3 regions of the Aliiroseovarius sp. genome follow, and region 1 is predicted to be linked to each of the others. Evidence: riboswitches for the same ligand, from Rfam matches in the RefSeq annotation. Region 1 holds a riboswitch; each other region holds the start of a gene.
What was found. A riboswitch is a leader RNA that binds a small molecule or an ion and turns the genes downstream of it on or off. The one in region 1 is predicted to bind cobalamin.
Positions count from the first base shown of each region.

Region 2: it holds a riboswitch for cobalamin, as region 1 does, so the genes downstream of both, ACO07D_RS07415 (DUF1636 family protein) here and ACO07D_RS14940 (DUF4198 domain-containing protein) in region 1, are expected to answer to the same signal.
Region 3: it holds a riboswitch for cobalamin, as region 1 does, so the genes downstream of both, ACO07D_RS08885 (aromatic ring-hydroxylating oxygenase subunit alpha) here and ACO07D_RS14940 (DUF4198 domain-containing protein) in region 1, are expected to answer to the same signal.

Region 1 is NZ_CBDDIE010000003.1:2,838,790-2,844,823, reverse strand. It holds gene ACO07D_RS14960 (energy-coupling factor ABC transporter ATP-binding protein) at 139-789, opposite strand; gene cbiQ (cobalt ECF transporter T component CbiQ) at 786-1,568, opposite strand; gene ACO07D_RS14950 (cobalt ABC transporter permease) at 1,568-2,173, opposite strand; gene cbiM (cobalt transporter CbiM) at 2,170-2,781, opposite strand; gene ACO07D_RS14940 (DUF4198 domain-containing protein) at 2,786-3,571, opposite strand; cobalamin riboswitch at 3,702-3,903, opposite strand; gene ACO07D_RS14935 (hypothetical protein) at 4,322-4,639, shown strand; gene ACO07D_RS14930 (GSCFA domain-containing protein) at 5,368-6,034, shown strand, end outside.
Region 2 is NZ_CBDDIE010000003.1:1,245,197-1,251,230, forward strand. It holds gene ACO07D_RS07395 (SDR family NAD(P)-dependent oxidoreductase) at 1-239, opposite strand, end outside; gene ACO07D_RS07400 (FecCD family ABC transporter permease) at 315-1,301, opposite strand; gene ACO07D_RS07405 (ABC transporter substrate-binding protein) at 1,327-2,271, opposite strand; gene ACO07D_RS07410 (ABC transporter ATP-binding protein) at 2,286-3,065, opposite strand; gene ACO07D_RS07415 (DUF1636 family protein) at 3,058-3,429, opposite strand; cobalamin riboswitch at 3,531-3,746, opposite strand; gene ACO07D_RS07420 (class I adenylate-forming enzyme family protein) at 4,460-5,860, shown strand; gene ACO07D_RS07425 (hypothetical protein) at 5,857-6,034, shown strand, end outside.
Region 3 is NZ_CBDDIE010000003.1:1,568,808-1,574,841, forward strand. It holds gene ACO07D_RS08865 ((2Fe-2S) ferredoxin domain-containing protein) at 1-196, shown strand, start outside; gene ACO07D_RS08870 (ABC transporter substrate-binding protein) at 183-1,115, shown strand; gene ACO07D_RS08875 (FecCD family ABC transporter permease) at 1,152-2,123, shown strand; gene ACO07D_RS08880 (ABC transporter ATP-binding protein) at 2,113-2,868, shown strand; cobalamin riboswitch at 2,951-3,154, shown strand; gene ACO07D_RS08885 (aromatic ring-hydroxylating oxygenase subunit alpha) at 3,237-4,490, shown strand; gene ACO07D_RS08890 (2Fe-2S iron-sulfur cluster-binding protein) at 4,496-5,575, shown strand.

The DNA.
Region 1 (6,034 bases):
ACCGTTCTCGTTCCGCCGCTGGTGGCTGGCGCGCGGGCCAAACAGCATCACGGTTGCGGATGTTCAGAAAACACCGCACTAGGTGCTCCCCGCTCTTGGCGAACATGGGCGGCGCTGCGCCCTGCCCAGGTGCGAGATCTACACCGTAATCAGCTTGCCGTCCTGCAGGTCCAGCGCTTGCGGCGCCAACGCCGCCCGGAAGCTGGGCGAATGGCTGATCAGTAGGATCGCTTGCGGAAGGGACTGCAATATCTCAAGCAAACGCGCCTCGTTCTTCGTGTCCAGCGCATTGGTTGGCTCGTCCAGCAACAGGGCTTCGGGCTCCATCGCCAGAACGGTTGCCAGCGTGACCAGGCGCTTTTCGCCCCCCGACAGCTTGTGGGTGACGCGGTCACGCAGGTGCATGAGGTTCAAGTCGCCCAGCACCCGATCCACCGTAGCCAGGGCCTGTTCCCGCGTTTGACCAAGGTTCAGGGGGCCAAAGGCCACATCTTCAGCGACCGTAGGGCAGAACAGCTGATCATCCGGGTCTTGAAACACAAGGCCGATGCGCCGCCGCACGTCGTGGAAATCCGCCTCTTGCGAACGGATCTGCCCAAAGGCGGTCACGGTGCCCGCATCTGGTTTCTGAAGGCCCAGCGCGATGCGCAGCAGGGTGGATTTTCCCGCTCCGTTCGGTCCGGTCACGGACAGTCTTTGACCGGGTTCCAGCGACAGCGATGCCCCCGAAAGAACCGGAGCATAGCCAGGGTAGGCGAAGTGGATGTCCTCCAGCATCAGAAGCGTCATGCGACTTCTACCAAGAAAAGTGCCAGGCACAGCGCGACCATACACAACGCAAAATCCCGGTCCCGACGGGCAAAACGAAACTCGCGCAGCATCAGCATCTTGCCCGAAAAGCCACGGCATTTCATCGCTTCCAGAATCCGTTCGGACCGTTCGATGGCGCGGATCAGCATCATGCCGACCAGGTAGCCAAAGCTGCGATAGGTGTGCCAGTTGGTTCCCGGACGAAAGCCACGGATCTTCATCGCGCCACGCAGCCGCAGGTATTCCTCGCGCAGCACCTCGATATAGCGAATGGTGAACATGAGCAGATGGACCAGGGTTTCCGGGCAGCGCAGCCGGTACAGCGCATGGCCCAAGGTCACCGGTTCCATGGTGCCGACCAGAACCATCAGCGCAAGGATTACCGCGTTCGCGGTCAGCGCGATCTCAACCGCTCTCCACAAGCCCTGCCAACTGGCCGGAAAGCCGAAGACGGTAAAGATCACGTCTCCCGGCATCGAAAAGGGCATCAGCACAAGCATGAAGATGATGAACCCGTCCATCATCGCCATGCGCTTGAGCGTGCGGCGCAGCGGCAGGCGCGCCATCAGCAGCAACCCGATAGAGACGGCAAAGGCCGCCAGCAAGGCCGGAATGGTGCTGAGCGCCACGGTCACGATGGCAAACAGGCAGGTCGCCAGGATACGAACCCGCGGGTCCAGTCCCCCGATCGCCCCATGGCCGCCGCCCTGCCCTGACTCGGACAGCGTCTTTGCCGGGTTTTCAAGAACATGCGCCATCAGCTTGCCAGCTTGTGTCGCGCGGCAAGATAAAAGCCGACGCCGAACAGGCCGACGATATAACCGATACCGCCCAGAATGCTCTGCAGGTCGTTCTTCTCGCGATAGACTGCGATTTCCCGACGCAGGGGGCGGATTTCATCGCGAACAACCTCGGCAATGATCAGGCGTTCCTCGTCTGACAGCGAGGCGATGGTGACCCCTGCCCCGGTTGCAGCGGGCGCGATGATTTCGGCGACCTCGACCTCAACGGCGGCGACGCCCATGATCTTGGCGACCTCATCGGCGGGCATGGTGACGTCAGCCACGTGCCCTGCGCCCATGTCGGCGCGGAAGGTGTGGGCGACCGGCTGCGTCGGAGCATACAGGAAGAAACCGTCCTCATCCGTGACGGTCCGCCCGATCTCGGCCCCATCCGGGCCAAAGACGATGACCTCCTGCCCGACGGCCATATCGCCGTTGGAAAAACCCAACTCGCCTTCGATGACGTCGCCCGAGGGAAATACACTGGCGATGACCTTGTGCGCCAGGGCGGGCACAGGGGCGCAAATCACGGCACCGAACATGGCGCAGGCCAACGTGCAGATCAAAAGACGATGTTTCACGAGGACATCCTCCTTGCAAAGAGTTCGGGCTTGACCTTGCGCGCCAACAGAACCGCGAAACCGGTCAGCACGGCTTCAACCGCCATGACCGGGATATGCGCGAAGAACACCAGCTTGGCCGCTGGCAGGAATTCATCCCCCGACAGCGCCAGTGACACGGCCACCATACCGGTCGTGGCCGCAATGGCGAAGGCCCCGCCGACACTGCCCCAGATCGCACCCTGCACCTCGCTGCCGCGTCCGATCAACCTGCCGAAAAGCATTCCCGCCAGCACTGCGGGCAACGCGATGTTCAACGTGTTGACGCCAAGAACCGTCAGCCCGCCGAAGCCAAAGAACGCGGCCTGCAACAGCAGCCCCACGAACAGCGCTGGAAAGGCGGCCCAGCCGAGCAGAAGCCCGGCCAAGCCATTCATGATCAGATGCACCGATGAGGGCCCGACAGGCACGTGGATCAAGGATGCCACGAAGAAACTGGCGGACAGCACCCCTGCGGTGGGGATGCGGTCCAGGTCCAGAGATTTCAGCCCAAGCGCAATGCCACCAGCCGCGGCGACAGCGCCACCGATGACAACAGGATTGGACAGGGCCCCATCTACGATGTGCATGGAGTTATTCCAGATCCCAGGCGCGGATCCAGATCACGGCGTCCTGGCTCAGCTCCTTGCCTTCATGTTCGGTTGCGGGGCCCGAGCCCAGCGCGGCAAAGCCCCAATAGCCCGCCTTGGGCACACCGAAGCTGAAGTAGCCGTTGTCATCCGAGATCGCCACAACAGAGCCACCGGGGAGCGGCGAGGCGGTCGGCGCAGCGGCGCCGTTGCCGTCCATCTCGGGCGTTGCGGCCATGTATTCGATCTCGATCTCGGCGCCAGCCACCGGGTTGCCTTCGCTCAGAACGCGACCGGTAAAGGTCGAACCGGCGATGATGTTGTAAGGCTTGTTCAGCGGCAGGATTTCGGTTGCCAGACCCTGCGGCTGATCCCAGTCGGTCGGTAGCTCGTTGCGGTTCAGGTAGGTCTTGGTGATCTGCTGGATATAGATATCCTCGGATTCCTCATAATAGGGCGTGGGCACGGTCACGACCACGTAATCCCCCGACCGCTTGACCGGAACCGAACCGAGAAAGGCCGGGGCGGAGTTTTCCGGGCCCTCGAAAGTGGTTTCCTGCAGCGTGTCCATCAGGTCGATTTTCTCGCCATTGTGGATCACGTAGAACTCCTCGGGCTTCTCCAGCACCATCGCGTGACCCGCTTCGAACGGGTGCCAGAAGATCAGCTTGACCGGCACGTCGCCCGGGCGCTCGATCATCGTGTCTTCGGTGTATTCCAGCAGGAAATGCGCCTGTGCCATCATCGGCAGAGTCAGCGCGGCAGTTGCAGCCAAAAGCAACTTTTTCATGAACTTACGTCCCTCTATTGTCGTGCCAACCCCGGCACGCATTTCTGTGAGGCAACAGGACGAAGGAACAGCCCACATCCTTGGGCAGATGTTCCCGACGCACACCCCGTCGCCGATTGTCAGCACCCCTCCCAAGGGCGCATATCCGGCAGGTCTCCTGACTTGCGGGTCAAAGCGACGGTCTGGCCTTCCCGGGTTGACCCCAGTGGCGTGTTCAGCCGTGCTCACCGCTTACAGTTGCGGGGGCAGCTGCAGCCTAGGTGCGCAAGGCACCGCACTGCATTCCCTTTTGCTTTCGGGACGAATCCCGAAACCGGACTGCGAATCCAAATGGCAGAGTCTTGGAAACCGGTCAACGTTATTGTGTGCGCCCTTTGCACCACGAAAAGAAGACCCTTTGCAGCAAGCGGGGCTGCCGGACGCCCTGCCCAACGCCACGGGTCGATGGTCAGGTATCCATCGTGGCGGGCCGGAGGTGCTCCATGAACGGCCGGAGCGGCATCATCGCGCGGTATTCACGCGGGAAATTGGGGCGATGCCGGGGTTGCGCTCAAGTGATCTTCGAGCAGCGAAACCAATATTCCAGCCTTCAACGCCTCGGCAACATAGTCCCGAAACGTTTGGACCAGTCCCAGCCCCTGTTTGCCCAGATCGTTCGAGGCGGCAGCGTACTGGTTACAAGGCAGCCTTTGATATCCGCGGTGAACGCGCACTCTGCAGCCTCGAAGCTCCAGGGCGCGATGCGGTCGGATGATTGGAACCGGTATCGGATGCGGTTGTGCTCCAACAGGTCGCGCGGAGTCTGCGGCCTGCCCCTCAGCTTTACCGGGGGAAAGCGCAGGCAGCCCGCGCGACGTCGAAGATCCCACCATAAAGACCGCCGACATCCATGCCGCCGCCTTCCTGTCCGCTCTGGACGGGGTGGATGCCGTCCGCATCTCCGGCCTGGGCGTCTACGCACTCTCCGGCTACATGACCGCCGCGGTGGCGGATGACGCCGCCGACACCCTGCTTCCGGGGGCCAGCACGACGGATGAGAACAACATCAGGTATCAGGCGCCCTACTAGTCCGAGGTAGACCGGGGATTGATCGCGGCCCATGACAACAAGTTCTCGGTCGCCTCGTGGAAGCCCTGGCGATGGACGGCGTGAAGGCCGGGCAATAGGGCGGGGCACAGGGACCAACTTCTACCCACCTTGGTCCTGTCGGCCCAACCGGCTCCGATGGGCAACTTGGCCCGGCCACGGACGTCGAAAGTAAGGACAACGACGCGCTCAGCCATCTTGTGAGCGTCGTTCAACGGTAGCTGTTCTTGCTCCGAGGTCCAGGCGCCGGGCACCACCAAGGGGGCTGTTGGCTGCCGTCATGGCCCTCTGGCAGGTTAACCTTGCCCAATGGAGTGTCACCTTCGCATTCCAAACGCACGTTGCGAGTTTGGGTATCAACCCGCGGTGTTGCGGTCATCTGCACGGTGTCGATAGGCAGGGCTGTCAGGTACATGTCCCGCACCGAGGTTGGACCGTTTGGGTCGTGATGACGGCACTCGGCAGTTTTCTACGTGGCTCACAGATGCGTGCCCGGCCATTGTCCATACGGGTCCAGTGATCTTCGGCGGATGAGTTATGCGCAGACACACCGATCCAAGGCCAGCTGCCGCGCAGACCGAATGGTGCCACGCCCCATTTTCCCCGTACGCTTGATGGGCGCGCGGCGCGATGAGCAGGGCTTGCTTGACTTGTGGCCTCTTTCCCACGAGAATCGTTAAAAAAATTACGAACCTGTTCGAGCAGAGATCATGAGCACCAAGAATTCAGGGAACACCGGGGCAACGGTGTTCTCCGCGCAGCCGAAGACAGCATTCTGGCGCACCGGCGTGGCTGAACCCGGGGTGTACGGGTATGAAAACCTGTACAAATCCGGCTTCCAATTGCCCGCGAATGCGCGTTTTTCCACCTACGGGTCCTGTTTCGCACAGCATATCAGCCGCGCGCTTCAGGGGCGCGGGCAGCCCTGGGTGGACGCCGAGCCCGCCCCGTCCAACTTCCCCGAACATCTGGAAGCGCGGTTCAACTACAGCATCTTCTCGTCCCGGACTGCGAATATCTACACCGCGCGCGCCCTGGAATACTGGGTCTCTCTGGCCACCACGCCAGAGCTCGCCGATACGGTCGAACTGTGGGAAGAGGACGGCCGGTGGCGCGACAGCCTGCGTCCCATGATCGAACCGGACGGGTTCGACGACGCCGAGGAATGCCGCGCCATGCTGCGCGGGACTGCGCGCGCCTTTCGCCGGTCCATCATCGACACCGATGTATTCGTCTTCACCCTGGGCCTGACCGAGGGGTTCGAGAACGCCCAATCCGGCCAGCCCTACGCGATGTGCCCGGGCACCCTGGCCGGTTCCTTTGATGGCGACCTGCATCAGTTCCACAATTACAGCTATCCGCAGATCATGGCCTCCA
Region 2 (6,034 bases), 1.6 Mb from region 1:
AGATCGGCGAAGGCCGCCCGCAGTGCCGCAATGTCGCGTAGGTCGCAGGGAGCGAAGGCGTGGCGGTCATCGAGTGTCGACAGCAGGGTGTGGGAGGTATCCACGTCGAAATCGACAACGCCCACCCGCGCGCCCTGTTCTGCGAAGCTGCGCACGATCTCGGCCCCAATGCCAGACGCGCCACCGGTGACGAGGACGGTCTTGCCTTCAAGACTGGGGTAGGTGGCGAATTGGGTCATGGGAGCCTCGTGACTGTCCGGAGTGCCCCCGTGATAGCGCCAAAGCGGGCGAAACCCAACGGGGTGGTGCGGGCGCTAGTGACGCGCGCGTTTTCCCAGGAGCAGCGCAAAGACGAAGACCGCCCCCAGCGAGGTCGTGACCACGCCGACCGGCAGCTCCTGCGGGGCCAGCAGCAGGCGCGAGAGGATGTCCGACGCGGTCAGCAGCATCGCACCGATCAGCGCGGCGGTGGGCACCAGGCGGGTATGAAGCGGCCCGGCCAGCCCGCGTGCCAGGTGGGGCACCATCAGGCCGACGAAGCCGATCACGCCCGCGACCGAGACGAAGGTCGCCGTGGACAGGGCGGCAACAAGGAACATCATCATGCGTAGACGATGCACAGGCACGCCCAGGCTGGTCGCCGTGACATCTCCCGCCAAAAGTGCGTCCAGCCAGCGGCGGCGAAAGAGCGCATAGGCGAAGATCATGCCAAGGCCCAGCAGGACCAGGGGAAAGGTCTCCCACCGCGACAGGCCAAGCCCGCCGAGCATCCAGAAGATCACGGAATGGGCCGCGCGGCTATCGCCCGCGAAGATCAGGTAATTGGTAATGGCGGCGAACAGGAAGGACACGGCGAGGCCCGCCAGGATCAGTTTCTCGGGTGCGCTGGTGCGCAGGCGCTGCACCAGCGCCAGCACGATGCCTGAGGCGACGATACCGCCGCAGAAGGCGGCCAGCGGCAGGGTCCAGATGCCCAGCACATCGCCGGTGACGGTAATGACCAGCACGGCGCCGGCAGCGGCCCCCGAGGAGAGGCCGAACAGGAACGGGTCCGCCAGGTCATTGCGTGTGGTGGTTTGCAGTACGACGCCGACAATGCCCAGCCCCGCGCCGATGATGGCGGAAAACAGCGCGCGCGGCAGGCGCAGGTCAAAGATGATGCGGCCCATCGGGGTGGGGTCCGCGTCGCTCCAGCCAAGCCCCGTGGCGATGGCGGCGAAGACCTCGGCCAGGGGAATGGCGGTCGTGCCGTAGAGCACGGACAGAAGGATCAGGGCGACCAGAACGGCCGCCCCTCCCATCAGTATCAGGCCGAAACGACCCACTTCAGAACAGATCCGGGTGCATGGCTTTCGCTATGGCTTCGATCGCGTCGATATTCGCCGGGCCAGGGGTCAGCTCTTCGTAGCGCAGGCCGATCCAGCGCTCGTTTTTGACCGCGTCAATATGGGCCATGACCGGATGTTCCTGCAGGAACTTGAACGTGTCGGCGGCGCCATTGCCGGTCTGATAATCCAGCAGGACCAGGAACTCCGGGTTGGCGGCGGCGACGGCCTCCCACGAGGTGCGACCCCAGCTGGTGTCCATGTCATGGGTCACGTTGGTGCCCCCAGCCGCAGAGATCATCGCGTCGGGGATCGCGAACTTGCCCGAGGTAAAGGGCGCGTCCGCCGGGCCGTCCAGCAGGAAGACACGCGGCTTTTCGGCATCCGCCGTCTTGGCTTCGATCGCCGCCAGCTGCTCTTTCCAGCCGGAAACCAGCATCTCGGCCTTGTCGCTCACGTCCATGACCTCGCCCAGACGCAGCACGTCGCCAAACAGCAGGTCCATCGAGGCGACCGGGCGGCCTTCGTGCAGGTGCACGCAGCTTTCGGTCAGCACCATGGTCTGGATGCCGAAGGGGGCGAGCGTGTCCGGGGTCACGTCCCCGCCAGGTTTCATGCCGTAATACCAGCCAGCAAAGAACATGTCGGGCTCGGCGGCGACCAGGTTTTCCACCGTGGGGTATTTCGGCGCCAGCTCCGGGATGTCACCGCGCATGGCGTCGAAATCCGGGCTGGTCTTGTACCAGCCGGTAATGCCGGTCAGGCCGACGATCTTGTCTTGCAGACCCAGGGCAAAGGCCATGTCGGTCATGTTCATGTCATGCACGACAATGCGTTCGGGCGTCTTTTCGAACACCAGCGGCGCGCCGCAATTGTCCACCGTGACCTCGGCCGAGGCGGCCTGGGCCAGTCCCAGCAGCACGGCTGCGGGCAGGTACATCTTCATCCTCACTCACTCCTTCAGATGTGGATTTCTGTTTTTCGGATATCCAGCGTCGGGATCTGCCGGTCGCCATGGGGCAACAGCAGGTAATTGACGCCGAACGTGTCATGGACTGCCTGGGGGGTCAGAACCTCGGTAACCGAGCCGAACCCGGTCAGGCGGCTGTCCTTCATCAGGGCGACATGGGTCGCGAACTCCGGGATCATCACAAGGTCATGCACCACCATGATCACCGTCACCCCCAGCGCGGCCACCAGCGACAGCATGCGTCCCTTGGCATCGGGGTCGAGGTGGTTGGTCGGTTCATCCAGGAACAGGATCTGCGGCTTCTGTGCCAGGGCGCGGGCGATATGCGCCCGTTGACGTTCGCCACCCGACAAGCGGTCCATCGGCTTGTCGGCCAGCGCGGCAAGCCCGGTCAGGCCCAGGATGCGGTCCATGGCCTCGGCATGTTCAGTGGCAGAATGATCGGCCCAAATCGGCATTTGCCCCAAGGCCACGTACTCCCGCAGCTTCAACCGCCCATCCGGGGCCGAATGTTGGCTGACCAGGGCAATGCGGCGGGCCCGCTGCTCCAGCGGCATGTCACGCAGGCTCTGCCCTTCGATGGTCACGTCGCCCAGGGCGATTTCCTCGATCCCCGACAACAGGTTCAAAAGCGTGGTCTTGCCCGCCCCGTTTGGCCCGGCAATCGCCAGTCGAGCGCCGCGGGGCAGGTCGAACGAGACATCGCTGATCAGCCGGTCGCCGTTCAGCGCAAAATACTCCAGGTTATCGACACTCAAAAAATCATGCATGCGCCCACCCCCGCGACTTGTGCCCGGGCAGGCGGGCCAGGGTCTTGTCATAGAGCGCGCGCGGGCGCTCGGTTGCCGAGGTCCAACCGGTTTCATGCGCATCATATTGATGGGCGAACTCCGCAATGGCCGCGATATCCTCGTCCCCGGCGATGGGGCCGAACAGATAGGTGGCCTTGCCTGGCGCCTGAAAGCCGACGGCCACCGGGTGGTCGCATCCCGCCATGCAGTCAACCGGGCGGATGGTGAAGCCGGTTGGCAGTCGCGCTGTCAACGCAGCCCGCATTCGTGCCGCCGCAGTTGGCCCCGCACATGTCGTGCAGACCAACAAAGTGTGGTCTTGGTGATTATCTGTTTGGGACATGGTCGCCCCCGCTTGCCATCAAGCGCAGAACGAAGGTGCCCAGTTTGTCCTTACGCGAAAGACGTGTCATCCAGCCTCCTTCCAGAGCGCCCCGCTCCGGGTCAGTTTCAACTTGGATGGCAGGTCTCCTGACTTCGCGGGTCAAAGCTTGGTCGACCTTCCCGACCCCTTCGAGGTCAGTGGTATCTTCGACGTCGCTCACCGCTTACAGTTGCGGGGGCAGTCACGGAATTGGCGCCTGATGGCTACACCTCACCGTGTTCCCTTTTCATCCCGCGACCTTGGGTCTGGCGGGAACCATCAGCGCTACAGAAATCCGGCCTGCGGCAGTTTGTCAAGCATTGTGGACCTGCCAGCGCTGAAACACGCCGTAAAACGGGTGTTGTCCGGCCTTCGAGATATGTGCGGGCCTGGCAGGTCAACCGGGGGTGTCACTTCTACAGAATCACCTCACATCACGGGCGCCAGGTGGGCGGTCAGCAGCACGGCGATGATCATCAGTTCGACCAGCAGCGGCAGCAGCATGGACGGAGCCGGGGTCGGTGACATCCACCAGCACGATCTGAAAGATCTTGCGACCGGTTTCGGCCCGAGGCTGCTACTCTTGGCAATCGTGGCGAATGACCGCAGGCAGCCCAAAGCGGTCGTGACCGTCCTTCACCCAGGGCGGGAAGCGGTCTTTTGCTGCGATTAGCCTCAAGGTCAGCTAGGTGGACCGCAGCAGTCATTTGCCGGTTCCCCCATGAATACTGCCTTCATGGTCCAGGCAGCATCCCAGAAATGAGTTGAGCTTGGAGAGCTCAAGCCGACGCCGGCAATGCGATCAGCAAAACTCTGCAATCTGATCGATGCGAGCAAGTGAAGGAGCAAACGGGCAAAGGTGCGAGCCGTTGTACCGCAGTGCCTTGTTTACTCAGGTGCCAGCGTGTTTACTAATGTGATGGATCCGCGGCATCGGGTCGCCATTATAGCTACAGAACGGAATATAGCTTTGTCCGATGAGCTTTTCACAACCAGTAAATCAGACCTGTTGTCCGACGCCAGCGGACGTCTATCGCGCGCTGATGCCTTCGCGCGAGCCCGGGCCGTCGCTGATGCTCTTGAAGTTGCTGGCCTGAAACCGGGGGACAGGGTCGCGCTTCTTTGCCGTTCCCCCGCTGACGCCATCATCGGGTTCATTGCCACGCTGATGACGGAGTTCGTTGCGGTTCCCGTTCACCCGTCCTCTCCACCGGCCGCCACGGCAGGGCTGCTCGTCGCCAGCGGCGCGGCGGCGATGATCAGTGACCACGGGGACTTCGCCGACTTGACCGGCGCAGACACCATCGCGCACATAAGCTCCCGCCTCGATCCCGTGGCCTGCCATGCCCCGACACTGTCAGGCAGCGCGGACCAGATCGCCGCGTTGCTCTACACATCCGGTACCACCGGCGCCCCCAAGGGCGTAACCATCACGCTTGGCAATCTCCTTGCGATGACCGACCGGCTGGTGCACGACTTCTTCCGAGTCGATGACACGGACACGCTCCTATTGGCCGCGCCACTTGCGAATGTCTACGGAACCGCCCTTGTCGCAACGGCGCTGCGGGCCGGCGCCACCTTGTCGATACCTGCTGTACCGCGGCCGGACACGATCCTGGAGGCGATGCGCCGCGACAAGGTCACGTTCATGGCTGGCGTGCCGATGGTGGGCGGCATGATGCTCAAGGCCACCGGAGACACCAAGAACCCCTTGCCTGATCTGAAGCGGGTGCTTCTCGCGGGCACAAAGCTGGACCCCAACATGGCCAATGCGATTGCCCGGCGCTTTGATTGCGAAGTCATGACCGGTTACGCAATGACCGAAGCCGTTCCCCTGGCCATGATGCTGGATACAGCGCAGCTTGGCGGTGGGAATGTCGGGAGTGTTGCAAAGGGCGTTGAGATGCGGATTGTCGACACGGGTTTCGCCCCCGTCAAACCGGGTGAGCCTGGTGAAATCCTGGTGCGTGGGGCGGTTGTGACGCCGGGGTACTGGCAAAATGACACTGCCAACGCCGCAGCCTTCCATGACGGCTGGTTCCGCACAGGCGATATAGGTCGTATTGACGCCGACGGTCACCTTGAACTCATCGACAGGCTAAAGGAAATCATCAAGACCGCAGGCAATACCGTCTATCCATCAGAGATCGAGTCGGTGTTGCGCGATCACCCCGGGGTCGGCGAAGCGGCGGTCATCGCCCAGCCCCACGACGGGGTTGGCGAAATCGTGGTCGGTTACTTCACGGGCACACCGGAACTCGACACCAAGGCGCTGCGGACATGGTGCCAGGACCGTCTTGTAAGCTGGAAGGTCCCGCGCAGGTTGGTACAGGTTGGGGCGATGCCCATGACGCCATCTGGCAAGATTTCCAAGGCGCAGCTGCGGATGGAGCAAGGACGCTCGGCATGACGCAAGCGATGCCAAGCGCTGAAGCAAAAGTCCACCAAGCCCTTCTCGGCAACGATCCAGGGCTGGCGCAGTCGATGCTTGACCAATCAGGGGACGAAATCAATGCCCGTCAGGGCGCGCTTCTGCAGGCGCGTATACATCTGCGAGCAGGAACTCCCGAGGCTGCTATAGAGG
Region 3 (6,034 bases), 1.3 Mb from region 1:
TTGTCTGGTCACAACAACCGGTTGCCTGTTTCCCTGCAATGCGGGTCCGGTGATCGTGCACTATCCGCATGGCAATTGGTACCGTGTGGAGACCATGGACGACATCCGGACCTTTGTGTCCGGGGCGCTGCGCGCCGGAACCATTCCCCGTTCTCTACTCATTCATCAAACAGGAGACATCCATGAACCTGCTTAAATACCTTGTGCCCTTGGGGCTTGTGGCCGCGACCGCTCAGGCTGATCCGGTGACTGTGCAAAGCTGTGGTGTGGAATACACGTTCCAAGAGGCTCCGGCACGTGCAATCACCCTGAACCAACAGGCGACCGAAGTGATGCTAGCGCTGGGGCTGGAGGGATCAATGGTCGGTACCGCCTATCTGGACGATGAGATTCCGGCCCAGTGGAAGGATGCCTTCGGCACCGTTCCAGTTCTGGCCGAGAAGTACCCAGCGGCAGAGGTTGTTCTGGCCAATGAGCCTGATTTCCTGTTTGCGGGTTTTGGCTCGGCCTTTTCCGAAGACAATCTGGGCGCGGCGCAGAAATGGCATGATCTGGGTGTTGGCACCTATCTGGTTGACGCTTCCTGCGGCGACGCGCATCCCAAAAATGTCCCGCTGACGATTGAGCCCATCCTCAAGGATATCGGGACCATCGGGCAGATATTCTCGGTCGAAGATCGCGCAGAGGCGCTGATCGCCGAAACCAAAGCGCGTATTGATGCAGTTCAGGCCGACCCGGCAGGCGCGGGCCGCTCGGCATTTATCTACGATAGCGGCGATGAGACGCCCTATTCGATCGGATGCTGCGGAGGTCCGGCTCTGGTTGCGAAAACTGCAGGGCTGAACAGCATCAGCGATGATGTCGAGGGCACCTGGGTCGATCTGGCCTGGGAACGTGTTGTCGAAGCCGACCCGGATGTGATCCTGCTGATCGAAGCGGGCTGGTCGTCAGCGGCCGAAAAGCGCGCCTATATGGAAAGTGATCCGGTCCTGTCCGAACTGACCGCCGTGAAGGAAGGGCGTTTCGTGACGGTGCCGTTCTCTGAAACGCTTTTGGGGATGCGCTTTGCCGATGGTGTCGAAAACCTGAACGGACAGCTGGCTGAGCTCGAGTAGATGCAAGCCCGGTTTCTGGTCCTGTTTCCCACGGCAATGGTCGCGATGGTGCTTGTCGCCGTTGCGGGCATTCTTTGGGGCACCGCAGATATCAGTTGGTCGGATCGCTTTGCCATCCTGATCCGCAGCGAAGGTGCCCCGCGTGGCCTGTCATTGATCGTCTGGCAATGGCGGATTCCCCGGGTGTTGGCGGTTGGGCTGATCGGGGCCGGGCTTGCTCTTGTCGGAGCGTTGATGCAAACGGCGCTGCGCAACCCGATGGCGGACCCTTACCTTATGGGCCTGTCCTCCGGTGCCTCTGCGGCAGCGGTGGCAGCGATCATCTGGTTGCCGACATCAGTAACCGAAACGCTGGGCGTTCCGGTGATTGCCTTCGCCGGTGCCGCCGTGGCGTTCCTGATGACACTGGGCCTGTCCCAGCAACGCGGGCACCAGCTTGATCCCCTGGTTGTCATACTGGCCGGCGTGGCCGTTTCCCTGATGTTTCAGTCAGTGACGGCCTTTTTCCTCTATGTTGGTGATCCGCATGTCACCCGCAACGCTCTGGGCTGGCTCATGGGCACGGCGGCAGGCACCGAATGGTCCGAGCTTCCGATGCTGGTTTTCTCGCTTGCAGTGATCGCGAGCCTGTTTTTGATGCGGGCGGATGCGCTGGATGCAACACTGCTGGGTGAAGAACGCGCTCAGGCTCTGGGTATTCGAACCGGGCGTCTACGCGTGATGATATTCGTTGCCACGGTTGTCCTGACTGGACTGGCTGTTTCCGTGGCCGGGATTGTTGGCTTTATAGGTCTGATCATCCCGCACATGGCGCGGCTGCTGGTCGGTGCACGGCACAAGGTATTGTTGCCTTTGTCGATGGTTCTGGGTGCCCTTGTTCTGATTGCTGTTGATCTGCTGTGCCGGGTCCTTCTGGCACCGCAGGAACTGCCGCTTGGTGTCTTGCTGGCGTTGTTTGCAGCGCCGCCTTTCATCTTCATTTTGCGGGGATTGCGTCGTGCCGTCTGATCTCGCTCTGGAAATCCGCGATCTGTCGGTCGAAGTGGGCGGTCGGCCCTATGTGCGCGGCGTCTCTTTGACCATCCCGCAGGGCGAAATCCACTGTTTGCTGGGGCCGAACGGTGCCGGCAAGACAACCGTTTTGCGCACGATCTACCGTGCCGAGCGCCCAAGCGCAGGCGAGATCATCGCAGACGGCCGCAGCATAGATGACTATGCCCATCACGAATGGGCGCGCAAAGCAGGGGCGCTGGTGCAAAGTTCGGGGCTGCTGGCCGGGCTGACCCCGGCAGACATCGTCGAAATCGGCCTGTCCGTTCTGGGCCTGAACGGGCACGAGCTGACCGGACGCAGGGATGACGCTTTGGACCTGGTCGGGTTGAGCCAAAAGCGAAACCAGCCTGCCGATCATCTGTCGGGGGGCGAACTGCAACGGTGTTACTTTGCCCAGCTGCTGGCCTGCGATCCAGAGATTTACATTCTTGACGAGCCGACCAACCATCTTGATCTGCACTATCAACTCGTACTGCTGAACGAAGTCAGGCGGCGGGGCCGAACGGTATTGATGACACTCCACGACCTCAATCTGGTCGCGCGGTACTGCGATCATATCCATTTGATGAATGGCGGGAAAATCGTCGATCAGGGCAAGCCGTCAAATGTTCTGACGCGCCGGAACCTGAGGGCGCATTTTCTGGTCGACGCCTACCTCGACTCGCAGTCCCTGGTGATTAACGGCCCGGTTGCGACGTGATCGAAATCCGACCTCCGCGCAGACCCATGTCTGTTTTGGAACCGGAATTGTCGCATGTATTTCATCGCCTAAGCGGGGCTGAACTATTCTGTGCCTGTGAGGTGCCGCTGTTTGATTCTGAAACAGCGGAGAATTGGGAAGCCGGTGTAATTCCGGCACTGCCCCCGCAACGGTAACGAAGGTCAGGTTCGGCAATCAGCCACTGGGAAGAGGATCCCGGGAAGGTGCCGACACCGGGCGCAAGCCCCTTCCAAGTCCGGAAACCAGCCTCGCAGATATGTCAAACCGCGGGTGGCGGTGGGGGCAACCGGTTCGGACGTGATCCTCGCGCGTCTCCGGACGGTTCTCCGGTGTCACCTGCCCAAACAATGCCGCGGGGCGCGGCAGGAGAGCCGGAAGTGAATACCATTCAAAACCTGTTGGCGCGCCGAAACCCGGCACATGCCCTGGAACAAGCGTTTTATACCGATCCCGGGATTTTTCAGACCGACCTTGAAACCATCCACTATCGCGACTGGCTGTTTGCTATCCCGGCCTGTGAATTGGAGAAGCCCGGCAGCTATGTCACCTATAACGTCGGCGCTTATCGCGTGATTATCGTCCGGGGAGCAGACAATCAGATCCGGGCGTTTCACAACACCTGCCGTCATCGCGGGTCGGTCATCTGCAAGGCGGCGAAAGGCCATGCCCCGAAGCTGGTCTGCCCTTATCATCAATGGACCTATGAACTGGACGGCTCGCTGCTGTGGGCCCGCGACATGGGGCCGGATTTCGACCCCAGCCAACACGGGCTTAAGACCATGCATTGCCGTGAACTGGCCGGGCTGGTCTATATCTGTCTGGCAGATGAAGCGCCCGATTTCGACAGTTTCGCCACAATAGCGCGCCCTTATCTGGAGCCGCACGGTCTGGGCAATGCCAAGGTGGCGTTCGAAAGCTCGATCATCGAAATGGGCAACTGGAAACTGGTCTGGGAGAACAACCGGGAATGTTATCACTGCGGCGGCAATCACCCGGCGTTGTGCCGCACCTTCCCGGATGACCCAGCGATCACCGGCATCGAAGGCGGCGAAACTCCGGCCCATATGCAGGCCCATTTCGACCGGTGCGAGGCTGCAGGACTGCCATCGCAGTTCTACCTGAATAACGACGGACAGTATCGTCTGGCGCGGATGCCCCTGAAGGAAGGCGCGGAAAGCTATACCATGGACGGCAAATCCGCCGTGCGGCGCTGGCTGGGCCGGTCGCCATTCGCCGATGCCGGGGCTTTGTTGAAATTCCACTACCCGACCACCTGGAACCATTTCCTTGCGGATCACTCCATTGTCTTCCGCGTCACCCCGATCAGCCCAACGGAAACCGAGGTCACCACGAAATGGCTGGTCCACAAGGACGCGGTGGAAGGTGTCGATTATGATCTGAAACGCCTGACCGAGGTCTGGGTTGCCACCAATGACGAAGACCGCCGGGTCGTTGAGGATAATCAGCAAGGCATCAACAGCCCCGCTTATACCCCCGGGCCATATTCAGCGACCCAGGAATCCGGTGTGCTTCAATTCGTTGATTGGTATTGCACCACGCTGGCGGATCGTTTGGCCCCTGGCATCATGGCTGCGGAGTGACGGCGATGAAAGACCTCAGCTCAGCCGCCGCCATCTGGCAGGACAATGAAATGCTGGAATGCGTCTCGGTTGTCCCCGAGATGCCAAATACCGCCAGCTTTACGTTTCGGGCTCCTTCGGGCGCCTTGTTCGCGTACCTTCCCGGACAGTTTCTGACCTTGGAAATCCCGGCTCCGGGCCAGCCGGGCGGGGTGGTGCATCGCACCTACACGATCTCGTCCTCGCCGTCGCGGCCCAGATCGATCACGATCACGGCCAAGGCGCAGCCGGACAGTATCGGCACGCGCTGGATGCTGGACAATCTGCAGCCCGGTATGCGGATCAAGGTCATCGGGCCCGCAGGGCTGTTCACCAATGCCGAAAGCGACGCAGGTAAATACCTGTTCATTTCCGCTGGTTCGGGCATCACACCAATGATGTCGATGACGACCTGCATGTGGGACGAAGGCCGCGATCTGGACATTGTCTTCATCAACTGTGCCAAACGGCCTTCGGAAATCATCTTCCGCCAGCGATTGGAGCAGATGGCCAGCCGGACGCACGGGTTGGACCTGAAGTTTGTTGTCGAAGAACCTGACCCGTACCGCCCCTGGACCGGTTATCAGGGCCAGTTCAACCAGCTGATGCTGGGCCTGATGGCTCCCGATTACCTGGACCGCGAGGTTTATTGCTGTGGACCCGAGCCCTTTATGCAGGCGGTGCGCGATGCCCTGACCGGCCTGGGGTTTGATATGGGTCGTTACTATCAGGAGAGCTTTGGCGCGCCTGTGGAAACCGAAGCAGATCAGCCGGATCTGGACGACGTTGTCCCGGATGATGACAGCAACGCGGAAATCCTGTTCGCCAGCTCCGGTGTAACGGCCAAAGTGGCCGAGACCGACACGGTTCTGGCCGCCGCACGGTCGGTTGGTCTGAATATCCCGTCGGGCTGTACCTTCGGTGTTTGCGGTACCTGCAAGGTTAAGAAGACTTCTGGTGAAGTTCACATGGTCCACAATGGCGGCATCTCGGAAGACGATATCGAGGCAGGCTACATTCTGGCCTGTTGTTCCAATCCAATTGGTAAGGTCGCAGTCGAAGTTTGAAAGCATGGTGAGCATCGGGACGCCCTTACCAATTTTGTTACAAATAGTTGGGAGCTTCGGCCTTCGGCTATGGCCGCGACGATTATGCTTTAGAGATAGTTACAGACATATTTTGAGAAGAGAGCCGACAGCGACTGAACGACGGCTCAGCGCTGGAAAGCGAGCATTGGCCGATTGCCAACGAAGGTTCGGTTTGTCCGCTCCACGATGGTCGATCCTAATCGCGGCGAAAGCGGGGTTTAAATTTCGAGCCTCAGACCGAATTTCAACGACCGCTCTGGCGAAGATCGCCGCGCTGCCAAATTCCCGGTGCCGCAGGTGCGAAGGTTTTCTGCGTGAGCGAAAGCGGCGTGCGCAAAAGGCGGCAAATCCCGCTTTGTCGTCGTAGAGTTGGGCTGACGCCAAGGTCCGCTTAGGGCTGCCTACGGTCATCCGTACCAGGTGCCGCGAACGGCAGCC